DNA from 3 places in the Xenorhabdus sp. KJ12.1 genome. Region 3 is predicted to be linked to each of the others. Evidence: riboswitches for the same ligand, from Rfam matches in the RefSeq annotation. Region 3 holds a riboswitch; each other region holds the start of a gene.
The links. Region 3 has a riboswitch for thiamine pyrophosphate ahead of thiB (thiamine ABC transporter substrate binding subunit). Riboswitches for the same ligand answer to the same signal wherever they lie in the genome.

Region 1: it holds a riboswitch for thiamine pyrophosphate, as region 3 does, so the genes downstream of both, thiD (bifunctional hydroxymethylpyrimidine kinase/phosphomethylpyrimidine kinase) here and thiB (thiamine ABC transporter substrate binding subunit) in region 3, are expected to answer to the same signal.
Region 2: it holds a riboswitch for thiamine pyrophosphate, as region 3 does, so the genes downstream of both, thiC (phosphomethylpyrimidine synthase ThiC) here and thiB (thiamine ABC transporter substrate binding subunit) in region 3, are expected to answer to the same signal.

What each region holds. Positions count from the first base shown of each region.
Region 1 covers NZ_CAWNQH010000064.1:9,661-17,790, reverse strand. Annotated here, with positions in the region: gene baeR (two-component system response regulator BaeR) at 1-589, shown strand, start outside; gene AACS92_RS08915 (YegP family protein) at 675-1,019, shown strand; gene trhP (prephenate-dependent tRNA uridine(34) hydroxylase TrhP) at 1,230-2,606, shown strand; gene AACS92_RS08905 (hypothetical protein) at 2,742-3,014, shown strand; gene fbaB (class I fructose-bisphosphate aldolase) at 3,308-4,357, shown strand; gene thiD (bifunctional hydroxymethylpyrimidine kinase/phosphomethylpyrimidine kinase) at 4,435-5,232, opposite strand; TPP riboswitch at 5,319-5,411, opposite strand; gene cspE (transcription antiterminator/RNA stability regulator CspE) at 5,554-5,763, opposite strand; gene AACS92_RS08885 (amino acid permease) at 6,552-7,913, opposite strand.
Region 2 covers NZ_CAWNQH010000116.1:107,742-115,871, reverse strand. Annotated here, with positions in the region: gene dcp (peptidyl-dipeptidase Dcp) at 1-1,114, shown strand, start outside; gene nudC (NAD(+) diphosphatase) at 1,190-1,969, opposite strand; gene AACS92_RS19430 (HAD family hydrolase) at 2,229-2,903, shown strand; TPP riboswitch at 2,985-3,109, shown strand; gene thiC (phosphomethylpyrimidine synthase ThiC) at 3,252-5,237, shown strand; gene thiE (thiamine phosphate synthase) at 5,221-5,934, shown strand; gene AACS92_RS19415 (HesA/MoeB/ThiF family protein) at 5,928-6,731, shown strand; gene thiS (sulfur carrier protein ThiS) at 6,728-6,940, shown strand; gene AACS92_RS19405 (thiazole synthase) at 6,956-7,723, shown strand; gene thiH (2-iminoacetate synthase ThiH) at 7,720-8,130, shown strand, end outside.
Region 3 covers NZ_CAWNQH010000094.1:79,739-87,868, reverse strand. Annotated here, with positions in the region: gene thiP (thiamine/thiamine pyrophosphate ABC transporter permease ThiP) at 1-933, opposite strand, end outside; gene thiB (thiamine ABC transporter substrate binding subunit) at 909-1,922, opposite strand; TPP riboswitch at 2,048-2,152, opposite strand; gene rppH (RNA pyrophosphohydrolase) at 2,412-2,939, shown strand; gene ptsP (phosphoenolpyruvate--protein phosphotransferase) at 2,949-5,195, shown strand; gene lgt (prolipoprotein diacylglyceryl transferase) at 5,312-6,229, shown strand; gene thyA (thymidylate synthase) at 6,226-7,020, shown strand; gene AACS92_RS16915 (RES family NAD+ phosphorylase) at 7,274-7,894, shown strand; gene AACS92_RS16910 (hypothetical protein) at 7,952-8,130, opposite strand, start outside.

The DNA of each region.
Region 1 (8,130 bases), on a different contig from region 3:
TGATGAGGTGGTTGCTCATGTCCAGCAACACCAGCCTGATATTATTCTGCTCGACCTGATGTTACCCGGCCTTGATGGGTTATCTGTCTGTCGGGAAATTCGTAAATTTTCAGATATCCCCATTGTGATGATGACGGCTAAAACTGAAGAAATTGATCGGCTGCTGGGGCTGGAAATTGGTGCGGATGATTACGTCTGTAAGCCTTATAGCCCACGCGAAGTCATTGCCAGAGTGAAAACTATTTTACGCCGCTGCTATCGTCCGCAGGATATCGTCAGCGAACAGGGAGCACTGACGATTGATGAAAACCATTTTCAGGCTCGCTACCTTGAACGGGTGCTGGATCTGACTCCGGTTGAATTCCGGTTACTTAAAATCATATCCAGTCAGCCCGGACGTGTTTTTTCCCGTGATCAACTGTTGAATAATCTCTATAACGATCATCGTATTGTGAATGATCGAACAATTGATAGCCATATAAAAAATCTACGCAGAAAATTAGAACAGCTGGATGAAGATAAATCTTTCATTCGCTCAATTTACGGGTTGGGATATCGCTGGGAAGCAGAAATTTGCCGCCTGATGTAAGTTACCTACTATTATTAAAAAAATTCACCTGCATAAATTTCAGGCTAAACTTAATCTGATAATTACCCAATCAGGAGAATTTCTTATGGCTATTGGTCACTATGATCTTAAGAAAGCGAAGAACGGGCAATTTTACTTCAATCTGGTAGCAGCAAATGGTGACATTATTCTCAGCAGTGAGATGTACACCACTAAGGCTGCCGCCAATAAAGGTATCCACTCGGTGCAAGTCAACTCTCCGGATAAAACCCGTCATGAAGTGAGGAAAAATAAATCTGGCAAAACATATTTTGTCCTGAAAGCCAGAAATCACCAGATTATTGGTATTAGTGAATCTTATGGTGATGAAACAACAATGAAAAAAGGAATGCAGTCTGTGATGAAAACCGGGGTAACCGATAAAATACGGGACTTGACCAAAGGCAGTTAGTTGTAGGTCGTTAATAGCGCCGCATCCGCGGCGCGTTTTTGTCAGCATATCCATTCCCCATATCTGTTTCCTCTGTATCTATGATATGTACCTTGCAAGACAATCTTGAAAGACAAAAGGTATAAGCGCTAAAATCCCTTCTTTAACCTTACCCTTTGTAATGATAAAGGATAAGGTCTGATTTGAACTCAGACTGAGAACGCTAATAATATGTTTACTCCAGAATTACTCTCTCCCGCCGGCTCCCTGAAAAACATGCGCTATGCCTTTGCTTATGGCGCAGATGCTATCTATGCCGGACAACCTCGTTACAGCCTGCGTGTTCGTAACAACGAATTTAACCATGAAACACTGGCTCAGGGGATTAAAGAAGCCCATGAATTAGGCAAACGTTTTTATGTCGTTGTCAATATTGCCCCACACAATGCAAAACTGAAAACCTTTATCCGTGATTTGAAGCCTGTGGTTGAAATGGGGCCTGATGCGCTAATTATGTCCGATCCCGGTTTAATTATGATGGTGAGAGAGGCCTTTCCCGAAATGGATATCCACCTTTCCGTACAGGCAAATGCGGTTAACTGGGCAACAGTGAAATTCTGGAAACAAATGGGCTTAACGCGGGTTATTCTCTCACGTGAGCTTTCACTGGAAGAAATTGCAGAAATCCGCCAGCAGGTGCCTGAAATGGAGCTAGAAGTCTTCGTACATGGCGCACTTTGTATGGCTTATTCAGGCCGCTGTTTACTATCGGGCTATATCAATAAACGCGATCCTAATCAGGGAACCTGCACGAATGCCTGCCGCTGGGAATACAATGTGCAGGAAGGCAAAGAAGATGATACAGGCAATATCGTTCATACCCATGACCCTATTCCGGTTAAAAATATTGAGCCGACACTAGGACAGGGAAATCCGACGGATAAGGTATTCATGATAGAAGAAGCCAAACGTCCGGGGGAATATATGAGCGCATTTGAAGATGAACATGGCACTTATATCATGAACTCCAAAGATTTGCGGGCAGTGGAGCATGTAGATCGTCTGACTGGCATGGGCGTACATTCGCTGAAAATAGAAGGCCGCACTAAATCTTTCTACTATTGTGCCCGTACAGCTCAGGTATACCGCCGTGCCATCAATGATGCCGTTGCCGGTAAACCGTTTGATCCAACCTTAATGAGCACGCTGGAAGGATTAGCTCATCGTGGTTATACCGAAGGCTTTTTGCGTCGCCATACTCACGATGCCTATCAAACCTATGAATATGGTTATTCAGTATCAGAGACGCAACAATTTGTCGGAGAATTTACCGGCAATCGGATCAACGGGCTGGCTGAAGTAGCAGTAAAAAATAAGTTCCTCGTTGGTGACAATCTTGAAATTATGACGCCAGCAGGCAATATCAACTTTGTACTGGCATCAATGACAAACAAAAAAAATCAGGTTGTCGAAGTTGCTCCGGGTGACGGTCATATTGTTTACTTGCCTGTTCCTGAAGAAATTGAACTGAATTACGCGCTGCTTATCCGTAATCTGAAATCGGGTAATACCCGAGCACCTCATACAAATACAGTTCCTAAAAAATAATTCAGTATGAATTTTACAGAAATAGTTCCATTTTTTTAGAAACAGATCACATCAATACTATTTTATTTCTCGTATCATCCATTCTGAAAAATGAAGAACTAAAAAAGTTTCACTGTAAGACTAGGAACCACCTCCTTGGCTAGCTCAATCTCCCTTGGGCTAGCCTTTTCTTTTCCTGAAAATTTTAAAATTCAAAAAATCATCAGTAATATCAGCAAGAAAAAATCATTAACTGAATTACTAGTTATTGAGTTTATCCAGTCAATAATAATTATCTCACTACCCATTACAAAATTAATTGTAAATAAAAAAATCGGTTTGAATAAATATCACTCATATTTATTCAACATACTGAAGGAATTTTTAGAAAAACACCTTGAGATAGTTATTTCCAACAGAGTCGATTGATATTATCTCACTATACACATGCATGACAGGAGGGAAATAATTAAATTTTAATAAACATAACATTAACTATGAAAAATATACCCAATGGTTCCAAGTTACATCGCAGCGACAAGGGAATGAATCCAGGCCATTGGATGACTGGAAATGAGTACAACCAACAAAGAGGCAACTTGAAAGACGACGGGTATAATCTCAACTGAAGCGATCCACTACATCTTCCCTTCCTGCTCACCTTGTACTCCATGCAAATATAAACAACAATCAGTAGCGCCTTTTGCAAACTGGAGTTAAACATGACTGATATCGTGAAGTTGTTAGGAAAAGACGCAGAAAGTTTATTGCAGCATCAATGTTCCACTATTCCACGTGAAAATCTCTACATTCCGGGTGCAGATTTTGTTGATCGTGTAATGATCGAAAACAATCGGCCAAACGCGGTATTGCGCTCAATGCAAACTTTATTTAATCATGGGCGTCTGGCAGGAACTGGTTATCTTTCGATTCTGCCGGTTGATCAGGGAGTTGAACATTCAGCCAGTGCCTCTTTTGCAGCAAATCCGCTCTATTTTGACCCCAAAAATATTGTTGAATTAGCAATTGAAGCAGGATGTAATTGCGTTGCTTCGACTTATGGTGTTCTGGCATCTGTTTCCCGCCGCTATGCCCATAAAATTCCATTTCTGGTGAAACTGAATCACAATGAAACTCTGACCTACCCCGCTGAATATGATCAGACTTTATATGCCAGCGTTGAACAGGCATTTAACATGGGTGCAGTTGCAGTTGGTGCAACGATTTATTATGGTTCTCATGAGTCACGCCGCCAGATAGAAGAAATTTCTGCTGCTTTCGAACGTGCTCATGAATTAGGAATGGTCACAGTACTGTGGGCATATTTACGTAATTCTGCCTTCAAAAAAGATGGCGTTGATTACCATACAAGTGCCGATTTAACCGGTCAGGCAAACCATCTGGCAGCCACTATCGGTGCTGATATTGTTAAGCAAAAAATGGCGGAAACTAATGGCGGTTATACTGCTATTGGTTTCGGGCACACAGATAAACGTGTCTATACTGAATTAACAACAGAACACCCTATCGATTTAGTTCGCTATCAGTTGGCTAACTGTTACATGGGGCGTGCCGGCCTAATCAATTCCGGCGGAGCTTCTGGTGCCAATGATTTGAGTGATTCAGTCCGTACTGCGGTCATCAACAAACGCGCTGGAGGCATGGGGTTAATTCTTGGGCGCAAGGCATTTAAGAAGTCAATGAAAGAAGGCGTTGCCCTGATCCACTCAGTACAGGATGTCTACCTCGACAAAAGCGTCACTATAGCCTGATAAAATCAGGATAATTAATTGAATAATAAAGAAATTAGATATGGGGATAGCTATATCCCCATTTTCACGGTCAGTAACTACCACCATTGATGGAAATGATGTACCGGCCCTATCCCTTTTCCCACGTCTAATTTATCTGCCTGCACTAAGGCATTGTGTAAATAAGCTTTTGCAATTGGCACTGTGCTCTGCCAATCTTCATAACGTGGTCGTAATGCAGCAAGAGCCGCCGACAAAGTACAACCCGTGCCATGTGTATTGTGGGTATTAACTCTGGAAGCAGTAAAACGCCATTCTCCTTCAGGCGTAAACAACCAGTCAGGACTTTCTCCGTCAGCCAGATGCCCCCCTTTCAACAGAATTGCCTGACAACCCATTGATAATAATTTTCGCCCTTGTTGCAACATTTCATCTTCTGTTTCCGCAGAAGAACATTTCAACAGTGCTGCCGCTTCAGGTAAATTGGGAGTAATTAAAGAAACAACAGGTAGTAGTAACTCTGTCATAACTGTGGCAGCTTCTTCCGACAGTAACGGATCTCCACTCTTCGCCAGCATCACTGTATCCAGTACAGTATAAGGAACTGGGTAACGTTGCAGCATTTCCGCGACAACTTTTACATTAGCAACATTCGATAACATACCAATTTTAATACTGTCTATCCTGACATCTGAAAGCACAGACTCAAGTTGAGTAGCAAGGAAACTTGGGTCAATATCGTAAACTGCTTGCACTCCAGTGGTATTTTGCGCAACGAGGGCGGTAATCACAGTTGTGCCATAAACGCCAAGTGCAGAAAAGGTTTTCAAATCGGCTTGAATGCCGGCACCACCGCTAGGATCAGTTCCTGCAATGGTCAATGAATGAATTGACATGATGATGATTCCTGCGACCAGCTCAGGAAAAGCGGCAATCAAAATACCCACTCTCTTTCAAGTTGCCTTTCAAGATCTGTCGGATATGGGATATACCGAGACTTCCCTACGCTAGCATTATCCAGATCAGGTAATACGGGTACTTCTCAGTTCAATTAAGAACGCCCCGAGCCAAAATAAAAATCACTCTATTAGTATCCCAATAGAGTGATATTTGCAATATGTTATCGTTAAATAATGAAACAGATTAACGATATATATTCAGCTGGCAATGAAAATACCAGCAAAAATAAATTTATTACTTTTAATTACTTTTTATTACTATAAAGTTGTCACGTTTGCAGCAGCTGGACCTTTAGGACCATCCTGAATTTCAAACTCAACTTGTTGGCCTTCAGACAATGTTTTAAATCCATCTTTCATAATTGCAGAAAAATGTACAAATACATCTTTGCTGCCATCAGCTGGAGTAATAAAACCAAAACCTTTAGACTCGTTGAACCACTTCACAGTACCAGTGATTTTTGCCATTTCAAAAATTTCCTTTGAATCACTTTATTAGCCGATTGGCATTAAAAAGAAACGAACCCGTATTCATTGCTGCTATTCATTAACAGAAATAGTACTTCGTTTACCCATGTGTTTTATCACATACTCTTTATATAATCGCAAGCCATTTTTTTCAGCGGCACGAGCTAAAGCACATATTTCAAATTATTAATATCTGCTTTTTATTTAACGTCAACCAGAAGTATTTATATTACATAACACCATGAATTAAAAAAGAAATAGAATTTTAACCCTTGGAAAGTATTTTGATTTTTTTGATATATAATTCTGTTTATCACGCTTATTAAGAGATACAGCAGAGAGTTATAACTTTTAAACTTTATTGAAGAAGCGATAAAAGAATGGAGTATATTTGTTAACACCTGAGAGTGTAATATGACTGCTCCAAATTCAGCTGTTTTATATTTTGTATATCCTTTATTAAAGATTGTTCAGTTGAATTCCCTTTTATTCAATTTATAGACGTCCTTTATTATTTAAATATGTCAGAAGCTGACTTCATGTTTATAGCCCAAGAAAAACTGAGCTTTAAGCAGCCTATTACACGGATATTAGTTCAGTGCAAACATTTTATGGAGAAAAATGGATAACATTCATTTTATATGCAATTTTTGTAGTTTAAATTTTCACATAGTTTTCTCATGTAATAAAATTTTGTTATCAGGGATTAATAAAATTAGATTCATTATAAAAAAATCAGCCGGGCATATGCCCGGCTGATAAAGTATACTCATTTTAAAACTATCAAGTTATGTCTTTGCTTTATTGGATCTGGAAAATAAATAACCAACCCACAATGCTCCAATCCAGAATGGCATGAGGATAACAGATATACGTATATCAGGTATCGTCAGGATAATAATAAGAATACAAGCCAGAAATATCAGACACAGGAAATTACCAAATGGATACCAGAATGCTCTGAAACTTGTTTTAACCCCTTCGGCATCCTTTGCAGCCCGAAATTTCAGGTGTGACACACAAATCATAATCCAATTAATAACTAAGGTTGTCACTACCAATGCCATCAAAAGCTCAAATGCCTTACCCGGCATAACATAGTTAATTAATACACCTATCGATGTTGCCAAAGCTGACAATGCAATTGATAAAACCGGAACACCGCGCTTATTCACTTTGGTCAGAATACGTGGTGCATTCCCCTGCTTAGCCAAGCCGTATAACATTCGGCTGTTACAATAAACGCCGCTGTTATAAACCGACAGCGCTGCAGTCAGCACGACAACATTCAAGGCATTAGCAACCCAAAAGCTATCCAAATTATGGAAAATCAGAACGAATGGGCTTCCACCCTCAACAACTTTTATCCACGGGTAAAGAGACAACAGAATGAACAACGAACCGATATAAAACAGTAAAATACGGTACACAACCTGATTAGTTGCCTTCGGGATGTTTTTTTCTGGATTTTCAGCTTCTGCCGCCGTAATTCCTACGGTTTCCAATCCACCGAATGAAAACATAATTACGGCCATTGCTGTGATCAGACCCGCAGCACCATTAGGCATGAAACCGCCATACTGCCATAAATTGCTTACGCTGGCCTGCGGCCCTCCTGTTCCACTAATGAGTAAGTAAGAACCGAAGAGGATCATGCCGATAATAGCTCCGACTTTAATCATAGAGAACCAGAATTCTGCCTCCCCATAGAGCCGGACATTAATTAAATTGACAGAATTAATCACCACAAAGAATATTGCTGCTGAAGCCCACGTTGGGATTTCAGGCCACCAGTATTGAATATACATACCGACAGCTGTGAGCTCCGCCATTCCAACCAGTATAAACATAACCCAGTAATTCCAACCGGATAGAAAACCAGCAAAATTACCCCAATATTTATAAGCAAAGTGGCTAAAAGAACCTGCTACTGGCTCTGCAACAACCATTTCCCCCAACTGGCGCATTATCAGGAATGCAATAAAACCACTAATAGCATACCCAAGAAGCACTGAAGGCCCGGCCATTTTTATCGTTTGGGCAATTCCCAAAAATAACCCTGTCCCTACTGAGCCACCGAGTGCAATAAGCTGAATATGCCTGTTCTTTAAACCACGCTTAAGCGTCGACTGTTGTATATGCCCCGTCATCTAGTCCTCTTATTTCGATAATTATATCCGTCGTCTTTCAGGCCATTTCTGTGTTGGCTTAGTTTACTCACCGCTGCAATGCAGCCCGAAATCCATTGGGTATAGAACCTGTTTAAACTATTTTATTTGTCGTTTTGGACCTGAACTGGCTGAAGAAACCTTAGATTCCTTCAATTTTTGCGCGATCTATCATACCCAAACTACTCTGACACTAATT
Region 2 (8,130 bases), on a different contig from region 3:
ACGTGAAGCAAAAGATATTCAGGCCGTGATTGACCAGCAAAAAGGCGGCTTCAAAGTGGAAGCATGGGATTGGCCGTTCTATGCCGAACAGGTACGCAAGGCAAGGTATGATTTGGATGAGTCCCAGATTAAGCCCTATTTCGAACTGAATAACGTCCTGAATAACGGCGTGTTCTACGCCGCCAACCTGCTATATGGCATTACCTTTAAAGAGCGTAAAGACATTCCGGTTTATCATCCCGATGTCCACGTGTATGAAGTTTTCGATAAGGACGGGCAACAACTGGCGTTGTTCTATTCCGATTACTTTAAGCGTGACAATAAAGCCGGTGGCGCCTGGATGAGTAATTTTGTCGATCAGTCCAGACTCTTCGGAACCAAACCGGTAATTTACAACGTTGCCAACTTTACTAAACCGGCTCCGGGCCAGCCAGCACTGTTATCGTATGATGACGTGATCACAATATTTCATGAATTTGGACATGCATTACACGGCATGTTTGCTGATCAGGAATACCCGACTCTGTCAGGAACCAGTACTGCTCGTGACTTTGTGGAATTCCCGTCACAAATTAATGAATACTGGGCCCGTGATCCCAAGGTATTTGCGAATTACGCCAGACATTACCAAACTGGCGAAGTCATGCCGCAGGCACTGATGGATAAAATCAATCAGGCGGATAAGTTTAACAAAGGTTATCAAATGACCGAGTTACTATCAGCCGCACTGCTGGATATGCACTGGCATATGCTGGCCGCAGATAAGCCGCAGCAGGATGTGAATAAATTTGAAGCCGCGTCTTTGCAAGAAGACAATATCCACCTCAACTACGTGCCACCGCGCTACCGTTCCAGTTACTTCAAACACATTTGGGGCGGTGGTTATGCTGCCGGTTATTATGCCTATCTGTGGACAGAAATGCTGGCCGACGATGCGTTTGCATGGTTTACCGAGCATGGCGGTCTGACAAAAGAAAACGGTCAGATTTTCCGCGATAAGATACTGTCACGCGGTAATAGTACAGATCTGGAAAAACTGTATATCGACTGGCGAGGTAAGCCACCAAGTACTGAATCTATGCTGAAAAACCGGGGTCTTACGGAACAAAAATAATCAAATATAGTTAAAGGCTGAGAGTTACCTGATAGAAAAAATCGGGTAACTCTCATGATTTGTAAGTATTCACTATCAATACTGGCGACAGCTCTGACGACATAGTGCGACCGTTTCCTCAATCAGACGGCGGGCAATCGTATCAGGCCCGGGGATCAGGGGAAGATCATCATATCGATACCAATCCGCACTGATCAGCTCAACGGGGTCATGTTCAATATCACCACTCTCATAATCAGCCAGAAACCCCATCATCAATGAATGAGGAAAAGGCCACGGTTGAGAAGTCACATAACGCAGGTTACGGATTTTTATTCCACTCTCTTCCATCACCTCACGATGTACCGTCTCCTCCAGTGTTTCACCCACTTCCACAAACCCAGCCAGCACGGTATGAATACCATTGCGATGACGCTGATGTTGTGCCAGTAGAATGTGATCTTCACGGCGGATACCCACAATAATGCAGGGAGCAATTTGCGGATAATAGCGTTCATCGCAATGGTGGCACAGGCAGGCCCACTCGTGCTCAGTCTGCTGCATTTCATGACCGCAATACCCACAGTAACGATGTGAGCGGTAAAACTCCGCCAACTGGACTCCGCGCCCTACCAACTGAAATAATTGAGGATCCTGTTCTGCAATCCGGCGGGGAGAATACATCTCTGATGCCATCTTATGACGGATGAGCCACACTACTTCTCCCAACCACTCGCCAATCACGTAGGCGACAAGGCCCTGCAATGACCAGCTCTCAGCAGTACCCAGTGGTAAGTCTCCCTGCGGAAGCCAAACTCTGTTTTCAAGACTGACAATCCACCAGCCTCGTTCTATACCTGTCAGTTTTTTTTGCATCATTGGTTCCATCATGTGTTGTGTCATATGCTGCGTTAATTAAGAATATATTAACCAAGTCAGTGTTAATTAAATGTTAACCAAGATTAACATCATTACAGCATACTCCTCTTCATCGTATTCTGTCTGCAATCTGTTATATTAACAATGCTTCTGAATGTGCATATTTTCGGGTGTTCATTAAGCCGTAGCAATAAAATATTTGATTCTCTTTCAATCGACCTTATCCTGTCGATTTCAGATTTGAGGAATAACAACTATGTCACAGCAGGTTGCCATATTTGATCTGGACGACACCCTGATCCGTGGGGATTCCAGTCTACTCTGGACGAATTATTTATGGGAAAAGCAGATCATTACTGACCCCCGCTTTATAGAAGCAGACCAGAAAATGATATCGGATTACAGTGCAGGGAAACTGAATATGCAGGAATATCTGTCAGTCAGTTTACAAGCCCTCTGCCAAATACCCCATGAACAAGTTGATATCTGGCTGACAGATTTTGTAGAAACGACAATCAAACCTCTCTTCTACCCCGCAGCGAAAACACAATTAGATATTTACCGCCAACAAAATATTCCCGTCATTATCATTTCTGCTACTGTTTCTTTCGTGGTGAAAAAAATCGCGGCTGTATTTGGCGTAAAAACCGCCATGGGGATTGATATGGTCATGAAAGATGGCTGTTATACCGGCGATATTGAAGGTGTCCCAACTTTCCGGGAAGGGAAAGTTACCCGCTTACAGCAATGGCTGACAGAACAGAATTTATCGCCACAACATATCTCTTTTTACACAGACTCATCGAACGACTTGCCGATGTGTTTCTTTGCCAGTGAAGTATTTACCGTGAATCCGGATGTAAAATTGCAGTCAGCAGCAGAAAAACATGGTTGGAAGCAATTGAGCTGGGCGTTAGCGCCACGGAATTAATATTAATACCTGACATCGGGCCAATACAAAAGGCTCGGTTTTCCGGTTGCAGTTTCCATAATCCCCTTTATACTCTGGGGTGTTTTCTTGTCGGAGTGCCTAGCGTTCAGCGTATATCACGGTGGACACAGGCTGAGACCGTTTATTCGGGATCCGCAGAACCTGATCGGGCTAATACCCGCGAAGGGAACAAGAGTAATCCCTCTGCTGATATGCTTTATTGCTTCTGTACAGATCTTCTGCCAGATAACACTGTTCAGCAATCATCATTACTCCCTGCGAGCTCCAGACAAGCAATTTTCTCAACTTAAGCCTGATTACAGGCGATCACACAGTCAGGAATTTGCTATGTCTAATGCTATTACTAATGATACCGTCACCTCCAGCGCAGATATTATCCCTACAACTGATATCTCCCCTAAAACTCATCCGGCACGTCCACGTAAAGCCCAACGGGATGCCGCACAGGAATTTATCAATTCAATTCAGGGTGTTACCTTCCCCAATTCACGTCGTATCTATCTGGAAGGTTCACGCGAGGATATTCAGGTTCCTATGCGTGAAATTCAGGTATCTCCTACACTGGTTGGCGGGACAAAAGAAGCGCCCCAATTTGAGGAAAATGAACCCGTACCTGTTTATGATACTTCCGGCCCTTATGGCGACCCTGAAGCCGTACTGGACGTACACGCAGGTTTACAGAAAATCCGCCAGCCGTGGATTGAAGAGCGCAATGACACAGAGCCTGTCACAACCCTCAGCTCTGATTTTACCCAACAGCGCCTAGCGGATGCCGGACTGGATCATCTGCGTTTTCACCATCGTCCCCACCCTTTGAAAGCGAAAATTGGCGAACGCGTTACCCAATTACACTACGCTCGTAAAGGCATTATCACGCCGGAGATGGAATTTATCGCCCTGCGGGAAAATATGGGGCGTGAACGTATCCGCGGTGAAGTGCTTCTCCAGCAGCATCCGGGGCAAAGTTTCGGTGCCAACTTACCGGAAAACATTACGCCGGAATTTGTGCGACAGGAAGTCGCTGCGGGCCGTGCGATTATTCCTGCCAACATTAACCACCCAGAATCTGAACCGATGATTATCGGGCGCAATTTTCTGGTGAAAGTGAATGCCAATATCGGTAATTCTTCCGTCACCTCTTCCATTGAAGAAGAAGTTGAGAAGCTGATCTGGTCTACCCGCTGGGGCGCGGATACCGTAATGGATCTTTCCACCGGGCGCTATATCCACGAAACCCGTGAATGGATACTGCGTAATAGCCCGGTGCCAATTGGTACAGTCCCCATCTATCAGGCGCTGGAAAAAGTCAATGGCATTGCGGAAAACCTGACGTGGGAAATGTTCCGCGATACGTTACTGGAACAGGCGGAACAGGGAGTCGATTACTTTACTATTCATGCCGGCGTTCTGCTGCGCTATGTTCCGATGACCGCCAAACGACTGACAGGCATTGTTTCCCGTGGTGGCTCCATTATGGCGAAATGGTGTCTCTCTCATCATCAGGAAAACTTCCTCTATACCCATTTCCGTGAAATTTGTGAAATCTGTGCCGCCTACGATGTTTCCCTTTCTCTGGGAGACGGCTTACGTCCCGGTTCCATTCAGGATGCCAATGATGAAGCACAGTTTTCCGAACTACATACACTGGGTGAACTGACCAAAATCGCCTGGGAATATGATGTTCAGGTGATGATCGAAGGGCCGGGACATATTCCGATGCAATTAATCCGCCGCAATATGACGGAAGAACTGGAACACTGCCACGAAGCGCCTTTCTACACATTAGGGCCACTGACAACCGATATCGCGCCGGGTTATGACCATTTCACCTCCGGTATTGGTGCAGCTATGATTGGCTGGTTCGGCTGTGCCATGCTCTGTTATGTCACGCCTAAAGAGCACCTTGGCCTGCCAAACAAAGAAGATGTGAAACAAGGGCTAATCACGTACAAAATCGCAGCTCATGCGGCAGATTTAGCGAAAGGCCATCCCGGTGCTCAAATCCGCGATAACGCCATGTCAAAAGCGCGTTTTGAATTCCGCTGGGAAGACCAGTTTAATCTGGCCCTTGATCCTGACACCGCCCGCGCTTATCACGATGAAACATTACCTCAGGAATCCGGTAAAGTTGCCCATTTCTGCTCCATGTGCGGGCCGAAATTCTGCTCAATGAAAATTACACAGGATGTGCGGGACTATGCCGCAAAACTGGAACAACAATCGGGTATGGAACAGATGTCCGAAGAATTTCGGATACATGGCAGCGAACTGTATCACCGGGCTGAGGATATCAACGATGTTAAATCAGTCTGAAGCGATTTTATCTGAAACCGTTTGCCCTGAAACAGCCTCCTTTGCTCCAACCGAACACCGGTTGGGGTTATATCCCGTGGTGGACTCACTGATATGGATTGAGCGGTTACTGGAAGCCGGTATCAGAACGCTGCAACTGCGTATTAAAGATCTGCCCGAAGATCAGGTAGAGCATGACATTCGGCAGGCGATTGCGTTAGGGAAGCAATACAACGCGCGCCTGTTTATCAACGACTACTGGCGTCTGGCAATCAAACACCATGCTTATGGCGTTCATCTGGGGCAGGAGGATTTAGATATTGCTGATCTCAGTGCCATCCGACAAGCCGGGCTTCGGCTGGGGATCTCCACTCATGACGAGCAGGAACTGGCGCGGGCAAAAGCCTTGCGCCCATCCTACATTGCACTGGGGCATATCTTCCCGACCACAACCAAAGAGATGCCCTCATCACCACAGGGTTTAATCGCCCTGAAACATCAGGTAGCACTCACCCCTGAATTCCCGACAGTGGCTATTGGTGGTATTTCACTGGAACGAGTCCCTGATGTGGTCGCGACCGGTGTCGGTGGTGTAGCGCTGGTCAGTGCTATCACCAAAGCAAAAGACTGGCGACAGGCGACAGCCAGGTTGCTTCATTTAGTTGAAGGGACATCTGACAAAAACGTTGAAGAAAATGATCGGAGGCGCTTATGTTGAACGATCAGGAATTTATGCGATACAGCCGTCAATTATTACTGGAAGATATCGGCCCGGACGGGCAGGAAAAATTAAAAAACGGCAAAGTGTTAATCGTCGGGATGGGGGGATTAGGCTCTCCTGCCTCACTCTACCTCGCGGCAGCAGGAGTAGGGCACCTTTATCTTGCCGATGATGACAAATTACATATTTCAAATCTGCAACGTCAGATCCTCTATCGCACGGCTGATATTCCCGCAGGTAAGGCCACTCTGGCGGCACAAAAACTGGCTGATCTGAACCCATTGGTTAATACAACCGTTATTAATGAACGACTGGATAAAAAATCACTGACAAACCTCGTCCGGCAGGTCGATCTGATACTGGATTGTAGCGATAACATGGCAACCCGACATGCTATTAACGCCGCCTGTATCGAAACTGGTAAACCTCTTATCAGTGGCAGCGCCGTCGGTTTCAGTGGTCAGTTGATGGTATTCGAACCACCTTATCAGCATGGCTGCTATGCCTGCCTCTATCCCGATCAGGAAGAGCCTCAGCGTAACTGCCGCACTGCGGGTGTTTTAGGGCCGGTGGTCGGTGTGATTGGAACGTTACAGGCGCTGGAAGCCATTAAAATGCTGGCGGGTCTCCCTTCTTATCTGAATGGAAAACTGCGACTGTTTGATGGCAGAAAACAGAACTGGAGTACGTTACAACTAACCCCCTCACCACAATGTCCGGTATGCGGAACACGCCCAATCATTGATAAAACTGCAGGCACAGATAAAACCGTTTCAGGAACAGAAATCGCATGAACATTATTGTCAACGATCAAACGATCACATTGGATACGCCGACAGATAATCCCATGACAGTTCAGCAATTACTGGAACATATGCAACGTACCCAGTCAGGTACTGCACTGGCTATTAACCAGACCATCATCCCCCGCTCAGAATGGCGCACCCACCAGCTCAATGACGGGGATAATATCCTGCTGTTTCAGGCCATTGCGGGGGGCTAATGCCGGAGGTTAACCATGTTAAAAATTGCTGATACCACCTTTCATTCCCGTCTGTTTACAGGCACAGGAAAATTTGCCAATGCCGGACTGATGATTGAAGCCATTCGCACCTCCGGTAGCCAGTTAGTCACAATGGCGATGAAACGGATTGACCTGCAAGGCAAAGATGATGGCATTCTCATTCCCTTGCAGGAGCTGGGGGTTAAACTCCTGCCCAATACTTCCGGAGCAAAAACCGCAGAAGAAGCGGTTTTTGCTGCCCGCCTTGCGCGGGAGGCGCTGGGCACTAACTGGGTCAAACTGGAAATCCACCCTGACGTGAAATATCTATTACCTGATCCGATAGAAACCCTGAAAGGAGCGGAACAATTAGTCAGGGAAGGTTTTGTAGTTCTGCCTTACTGTGGCGCAGATCCGGTTCTGTGCCGCCGTCTGGAAGAAGTGGGTTGTGCCGCTGTCATGCCATTGGGAGCGCCTATTGGTTCAAATAAGGGCTTACTCACTCGGGATTTTCTGCAAATTATCATTGAGCAGTCCAATGTTCCTGTGGTTGTCGATGCCGGTATTGGTGCTCCAAGCCATGCACTGGCAGCCATTGAAATGGGAGCCGATGCTGTCTTGGTCAATACTGCAATCGCCGTTGCCCGTAATCCGGTTAAAATGGCGCAGGCATTCAAAACCGCCATTGAAGCAGGCGAACTCGCTCATCAGGCAGGAGTGGCAAGCCAGAAATTCCATGCAGAAGCCTCCAGTCCACTGACCGATTTTCTGGGGGCTTTATGAGCAGCAATACCGTGGCAGAGCAGACTTTCCGCCATCGCTGGCAACAGTTGGACTGGGATGACATCACGCTGAGCATCAATAGTAAAACCCGCCATGATGTTGAGCACGCTCTAAATAGTGAGCGCCTGACACTGAATGATTTTATGGCACTGCTCTCACCCGCAGCCCTTCTCTACCTTGAACCATTAGCTCAGCAGGCACAACAATTAACCCGTCAGCGATTCGGTAATACCGTGGGATTTTATATCCCACTTTACCTTTCCAATCTGTGCGCCAATGACTGTACCTATTGTGGTTTTTCCATGAGTAACCACATCAAACGTAAGACGCTCAATGAACAGGAAATTGAGGCTGAATGTCAGGCGCTGAAAAAGCTGGGATTTGAGCATATTCTGCTGGTAACAGGG
Region 3 (8,130 bases):
CATGATGACCGCCAGTAATGGCGGGAGCAGAAGCAGTAATGCGATAGTGATAAGCAATCCGTCACATAACTTTTTCGACCAGGAATCCTGTGGGTTACGCCATTGTTGCTGATGCCCATAACCTACCGAAAGTATGCCTTTAAGCTTTTGGCTCAGTAACACCAGACCAAGACAGCAAAAGAGCTGGATAAGTGCGAGCAAGGCGGCCTGACCCAGATCGTAGTCATACTTGATAGCCTGATAAATAGAGAGCTCAATCGTAGTTGCAGAAGGGCCGCCGCCTAATGTCAGTACGGTGGCAAAGCTGGCGAAGCACAGCATGAAAATCAGTGCGCCTGTTGGCAAAATCTGGCGGCGCAGGTAAGGCCATTCGACAAAACGAAAATGTTGCCACTCATTCATACCAAGCTGAGCTGCAAGCTGCCGTTGTTCTATTGCAATATTTTCCAGTGACTGGAGTAATAAGCGCGTAGCCATCGGCATATTGAAGAAAATATGAGCGAGTAAAATACCCTGAAGGCCGTAAGGCGTGAAATGGTATTCAATCCCTATCCACTGGCAAAGACTGGCCAGCCAGCCAACGCGTCCGTAAACAGTCAGTATGCCAAACAGAGCGACTAAAACCGGCAGAACCAGCGTCATGGCACACAGGCGTAGGAAAAGCGTTCTGCCCGGAAAACGGCGGCGATAGAGCGCTCTGGCCAGAAATATGGCGGGTATCACTGAAAATAAGGCGGATAAAAATGCTTGCCAGAAAGTAAAACGAATCACATGCCACAAATAGCTGTCATTCAGAAATACCTGCCAGTGACTTTCAGGCGCATAAAAAAACAGTACACCAAAAGCGGAAAGCGCAATGAGGAGCAACAGGCCGGAGGCAATTACCCCCGGCAATAACCAACCCGCGATTAACGGCTTACAGCACTTTGCCATGTACGGATCCATTGTATTCGGTGTTTTGCCACTTCATCTGCGTTGAATTGCAGTGATTTCTCTGGCACAGGCAGTTGTTTGAACACTTCTGGCAGAGGAATATCAGTAACAGGATACATCCACTGTGTAGTCGGAAGAACTTGCTGGAATGCTGGAGAAAGCATGAATTGCATGAATTTCTGAGCCAGTTCAGGCTGCTTGCTTGAAGCCAGCTGTGCAGCAACTTCAACCTGTAAATAGTGCCCCTCATCAAATATGGCTGCGGCATAATTATTCTTTTTCTCGGACATGATGTGATAGCCCGGTGAGGTGGTATAGCTGAGCACCATATCGCCTTCTCCTTTCAGGAATAACCCGTAGGCTTCACTCCAGCCTTTAGTTACCGTCAGCGTTTTCTTGGCTATGTTCTGCCACTCTTGTGCGGCCTTATCACCATAGAGTTCCTGCATCCAGAGTAAAAAACCTAAGCCGGGGGTACTGGTGCGCGGGTCCTGATAAATAATCTTCCAGTTCTGCTGGCTGTTAATGAGCTCAGCCATACTTTTTGGGGGATTAGGCAGGGTGTTTTTATTGTAAATAAAAGCAAAATAACCGTAATCGTAGGGAATAAAAGTACTGTTATTCCAGGTGAAAGGCAGTTTTAATTTTGTGGTATCAATGCTGACAGGGGTGAATAACCCTGTCTGTTGAGCAGACTGAATCAGGTTATTATCTAAACCCAGCACGATATCAGCCTGGGTTTTTTTACCTTCCATTCTTATACGGTTCAGTAAAGAAACACCATCCTCCAGCGCAACGAGTTTTAATTCACAGTCACACTCGGATTCAAAAGCTTTTTTAATAGCCGGGCCTGCTCCCCACTCGGAGGCAAACGAATCATAAGTATAAACAGTCAGTGTAGGCTTAGCCTGTGCTGCCTGAGCAAAGGCACATGCAGAAACCGATAATGCACTGATTGCGATCAACCGGGAAAATAAACGCTTAAACACTTTGCTCTCCTGTCGTTATTAATAGTGGTTATTAATAATCGTTATTAGCACTCATAATTAAACAAGTGACCAGCAGGTTGGTAAAGGATTTGAGAAAGTGTCTGATAAAATGACTGCTATATATCAATGAGTAGTGGCTCAAATCCCTACGCCGGTACCAACCGGATCAGGTTCTACGGGTTTGCTCTCAGCGATGTTGTCCGACAACAATCGCACCCCGTTGAGATGAGCATATTGTAGAGGCTAAAGTAGTGACTGCAAAGCCTCATTAATATATCTGACATCTTTCTGACTATTTTTTCTGATTTATTGGCTGTGCTCACATTCCTGCTATCGTTTTATAAATAGGCGGAGATCCGAGTTCCAAAGGGGTGTTTCCTTACCGCCGGGATGCAATTCTAAATCCATTAGGTATAGAGGTTTACCGCTTGAGGGGAGTGTGAAACAATTAGCTATCTTTTCAAATTCGTTTTATCGAGAGGTAGTCTGGTGATCGATGATGATGGCTACCGCCCGAATGTAGGAATTGTAATTTGTAATCGTCAGGGGCAGGTTCTGTGGGCCCGCCGTTATGGACAGCATTCATGGCAGTTCCCCCAAGGAGGTATCAATCCGGGAGAATCGCCAGAGCAAGCGATGTATCGTGAGTTGTTCGAAGAAGTTGGTTTAAGTCGCAAAGATGTACGGGTTTTAGCCTCCACTCGTAGCTGGTTGCGTTACAAATTACCCAAACGTTTGGTGCGTTGGGATACAAAGCCCGTCTGTATAGGGCAAAAGCAACGCTGGTTTTTATTGCAGCTGCTTTGCAGTGAAAAAGAGATTAATGTGCAGCGCAGTAGTACACCAGAATTTGATGGTTGGCGGTGGGTGAGTTATTGGTACCCTGTCAGGCAGGTTGTTTCCTTTAAACGGGATGTGTATCGCCGTGTGATGAAAGAGTTTTCCTCCATCGTGATGCCAGTACAGGAATCAGCGCCACAACCCTACTCAGCCTATTATCGTCGTAGAAGAAGTTAGGTAATTGTTATGCTCATGCGCTTACGGGAAATTGTTGAAAAGGTTGCGATGGCAACGAATTTATCGGAAGCGCTTGAGCTGTTAGTTAATGAAACCTGTTTAGCAATGAACACGGATGTTTGTTCTATTTATCTGGCCGATCATCAGCGCCAGCGTTATTACCTGATGGCAACCCGGGGGTTGAAGAAGCCGGGAAAGCGCACGGTCAGCCTCTCCTTTGACGAAGGTGTTGTGGGTGAAGTCGGGCGCTTGTCAGAGTTAATCAACCTTGCTGATGTACGTGATCACCCCAGCTTCAAATATATTCCTCAAGTAAAAGAAGAGAATCTCCGGGCCTTTTTAGGTGTTCCGATCATCTACCGCCGCCAATTGCAGGGGATTCTGGTCGTTCAACAAAATGAGCGGCGCTCGTTTGATGAAAGTGAAGAGTCTTTTATGGTGACTCTTGCCATGCAATTGGCGGCGATCCTTGCTCAGGCCCAGGTTCGTGGATTATCAAGTCAGTATTGTCAGACCCACATCAAAGCACTGGCGGTCTCTCAGGGTATTGCGATGGCTCAGGGCTGGCAGGATTGTTCCCAGCCATCACTTGAGCAGGTATCTGAAGCGTTAACACTCGATTATCAGGCAGAACGTTCCCGCCTGACCCGTGCGCTTGAGCAGGCAACAGCAGAATGTCGCCGGATAAGTAAACGCTTTACTGCCAGCTCGCAGAAAGAAAGTGCTGCTATTTTTGATCTCTATTCCCACTTACTGAATGATCCGAAACTTAAACAGGATCTGTTCCACTCAGTTGATAATGGTTTTATCGCAGAGTGGGCGGTAAAAAGTGTTGTGGAGAAATATGCGGAACAATTTGCCAATCTTCAGGATGCCTATATGCGGGAAAGGGCTTCTGATCTACGGGCGCTCGGGCAGCGGTTACTCTTTCATCTGGACGATGATTTTACCGGCAATAGCCAGTGGCCAGAGCGTTTTATTCTGGTGGCAGATGAACTCAGCGCTAACTTACTGGCTGAAATCCCGCAGGATAAGCTGGTGGGTGTTATTGTGCGTGATGGGGCAACGCATTCACATTCTGCAATCTTAGTCAGGGCGATGGGAATACCGGCGATTATGGGTGCTGATATTCATCCGGAATTGCTGCATAACCGAATGTTGATTCTGGATGGTTATCGGGGAGAATTTTTCATTGATCCAGAGCCGCTGGTTGTTCAGGAATATCGCCAGATCATTGAAGAAGAGCAGGTTCTCAGTAAACTGGCCGAAGGGGGGCAGCAACAAAAAGCCCGGCTTAAAAGTGGAGAGAGGGTGCGGGTTCAACTCAATGCAGGGTTGAGCCTGAAATATGAGCAACAAATAGGCGATAGTATTGATGGCGTCGGGTTGTATCGTACTGAGATCCCTTTTATGCTGCACAGCGGTTTTCCATCAGAAGATGAACAGAAAAATCGCTATCAGGAAATGCTGACACTTTTCCCTGACAAATCAGTTGTATTGAGAACACTGGATATTGGCGCTGACAAACATCTTCCTTATATGCCTATTAATGAAGAAAACCCTTGCCTTGGTTGGCGGGGAATTCGCATAACGCTGGATCAACCGGAAATATTTCTGATCCAGCTTAGGGCGATGTTGAAAGCGAATATATCGATCGGAAATCTGAAAATATTGTTGCCGATGGTAAGCTGTATTGAAGAGATTGATGAAGCCAAAAAACTGATCAACAGGGCAAAGACAGAAGTTGAACAATCCGCTGCCACAACCATTGCGATGCCACAAATTGGCGTCATGGTAGAAGTGCCCTCTCTGATCCTGCTGTTACCACAATTGAAGAAACGTGTTGATTTTATCTCTATTGGTACCAACGACTTAACTCAGTATTTACTTGCGGTAGATCGTAATAATACCCATGTTGCTTCTTTGTATGACAATCTTCATCCGGCAATGATTAAGGCCTTAAAACAGATTGTTGATGAAAGTCAGCGCATTGGTTTACCCGTTAGTGTTTGTGGGGAAATGGCGGGTTTGCCGATGGGGGTGCTGATATTAGTTGGTTTGGGTTATCGTTGCCTGAGCATGAGCGGTCGGAGTATTCCACGAATTAAATACCTATTACATCATTTAGATTCCGCAGAACTGAGTTATTTTATTCAGGAAATCCTGAGAGCAGAAACCACCCAACAGGTGAAAGAAATCTGTTCTGCTTTTATGGAAACCCACGGCCTTGGTGGGCTGGTGCGTGGTGGCATTTAGCCGCCCATGCTATTATTTACCATTGTTATTTAAGGTGATCGGTTATTTACGGTGATCTGTTATTTACAATGATCTGCCTTAGGGCATTCACACAACATTATTTTTAGTGGGGAACGATGAGCACTAGCTATCTGGCATTTCCTAATATTGATCCGGTCATATTCTCAATCGGGCCGGTATCACTTCACTGGTACGGTTTTATGTATTTGGTTGGCTTTGTTTTTGCCATGTGGCTGGCAAATCGTCGGGCAGCAAAACCAAATAGTGGCTGGGAGAAGAACGAAGTAGAAAACCTGTTGTATGCGGGGTTTGTCGGTGTATTCCTCGGCGGGCGTCTCGGGTATGTTCTGTTCTATAACCTCCCGGTGTTTATGGAGAACCCCCTGTATCTGTTTAAGGTATGGGATGGCGGGATGTCTTTCCACGGCGGGCTGATCGGTGTTATTTGTGCCATGTGGTGGTTCTCCCGCAGGACGAAACGTCACTTCCTGCAAACCGCCGATTTTGTTGCTCCACTGGTGCCTTTTGGCTTAGGGATGGGGCGCATTGGTAACTTTATCAATGGCGAACTGTGGGGGCGTGTCACGCTTGATACACCGTGGGCAATGTTGTTCCCCGGCTCTCAAAGTGAAGACATCGCACTGGCAACTAAAGACCCTTCTTTATGGCCTATTCTGGAAAAATATGGTGTTCTGCCCCGTCACCCCTCACAACTGTACGAAATGATACTGGAAGGCATCGTACTGTTTATCATCCTTAATTTATTTATCCGTAAGTCACGCCCGATGGGAAGCGTTTCAGGATTATTCCTGATCGGTTACGGTGCATTCCGCATCATCGTTGAGTTTTTCCGTCAGCCTGATGCCCAGCTCGGATTATTTGATGGGATCAGTATGGGGCAAATCCTTTCCATCCCAATGATTTTAGTCGGGATATTGATGATGATATGGGCCTATAAACGTCCCAGCAACAATAATACCGGCAACAATACGCGAAAAAATACGCAGAAAGACAAGGTACAAGAGGCAAAATGAAACAGTATCTGGATTTAATGAAAAAAGTGCTGGAAGAAGGCACAGCAAAAGATGACCGCACAGGCACAGGAACACTTTCGATCTTTGGTCATCAGATGCGTTTCAATTTGCAGGAGGGTTTTCCGCTGGTGACAACCAAGCGTTGCCATCTTCGTTCCATCATTCATGAACTGTTATGGTTTCTGAATGGTGATACTAATATCAAATACCTGCATGAAAATGGCGTCAGTATCTGGGACGAATGGGCTGATGAAAATGGTGATTTAGGCCCGGTTTATGGTAAACAGTGGCGTTCATGGGGAGCACCGGATGGCCGCCAGATTGATCAGCTGACCAGCGTTATTGAACAGTTGAAAAGTGACCCGGACTCGCGTCGGATCATCGTTTCTGCCTGGAATGTCGGAGAACTGGATAAAATGGCACTGGCACCATGTCATGCTTTCTTCCAGTTCTATGTGGCAGATGGCAAACTGTCCTGCCAGCTTTACCAGCGCTCTTGTGATGTTTTCTTGGGGCTACCATTTAACATCGCCAGCTACGCATTGTTGGTGCATATGATGGCTCAGCAGTGTGATCTGGAAGTGGGTGATTTTGTTTGGACGGGTGGTGATACTCACCTTTATAACAACCACATGGAACAGACGAAACTCCAACTGAGCCGCGAACCGCGCGCATTGCCGAAACTGGTTATCAAACGTAAGCCAGCATCGTTGTTCGATTATCGATTCGAAGACTTTGAAATCGAAGGCTATGACCCGCATCCGGGTATTAAAGCACCGGTTGCAATCTAATTCTGACTTAATTCAGTCAGTAAAAATAATTACCTATTTTTTCCATCCCCGTTTTGGGGATGGAAATATTCTTTTTATATTTAGATATCATTGGATAAGTAAACCAGTAAAGAAAAAAACAATTTAATAAATTATCATTTCTGGAAAACCTGAATACCCTTCACAGAAGAAATAAATTAACGAGAAAGTGACAAAGATATACCGCATGGATTTCAAGATGCATCACAGCCAATAAAGAGTGAGAGTTTTTGAAATGAAAAGTAAATCTATTGAAAAAAAAGTGGAAAGTTTTTCGGAGGATATATTTCACGCCTGTTCAATGAAAGTACCGTCAAGTAGTGAAAAAATACGATTGCAACATGGAGAGCATGGCGGAAGTTGTGTCTTTTTCAATCCGACTGGTACTGATACCCGTTTTGGTTTAACTGACGGGATAAATGGCACAATGTATCTGGCAAGTGATCCCCTGACGGCAATGAAAGAAGTATTTCAGGGGAAGTTGGGGATTCGGGAATCTGATCTGGAAAATTTCTATATTGGTATTGTTGTCATCGAAAAGGATCTGAAGCTCCTTGATACAACAAAATTAATAAAGAAAACCTCGTTGACACTCAACGATATGACCACATCATCCCGGAAAACAACTCAATTACTGGCCAAAAAAGTCCATGTAGCTGGGCTGAATGGTATCAAATTTTCTTCTAACGTGACGACTGAAGAATGTTTTGCTCTATGGCATGATGTTCCCGATGGAACCGGAATTGCAGTCACTAAAGCGTATTCTATACAGCGCCTTAGTGAATTTGAATATCAGGGAGAAGCTGTGGCAGATATTCTGGTAGAACAATTAGGAATTCCGGTAGAAGAAGGCTGATATTGAAATTTATAGAATATAAAGACAGATAGGGGAAAATTACCCCCCTTTTCCTGATTATGCGGCATCCTGAGAGCCGTATAAGTGAACAAGATGATGCAATTCCTGCATAACGGCATCAGATGCCCCCTCTTGTAATAACTGGGCAACGCTAAATTCTTTTCCTTCTGGAAATATGCCATTCAATGCGGTATTACGTTTTTCCATAAAGAATGAATATTGCAGGCGATCACTAA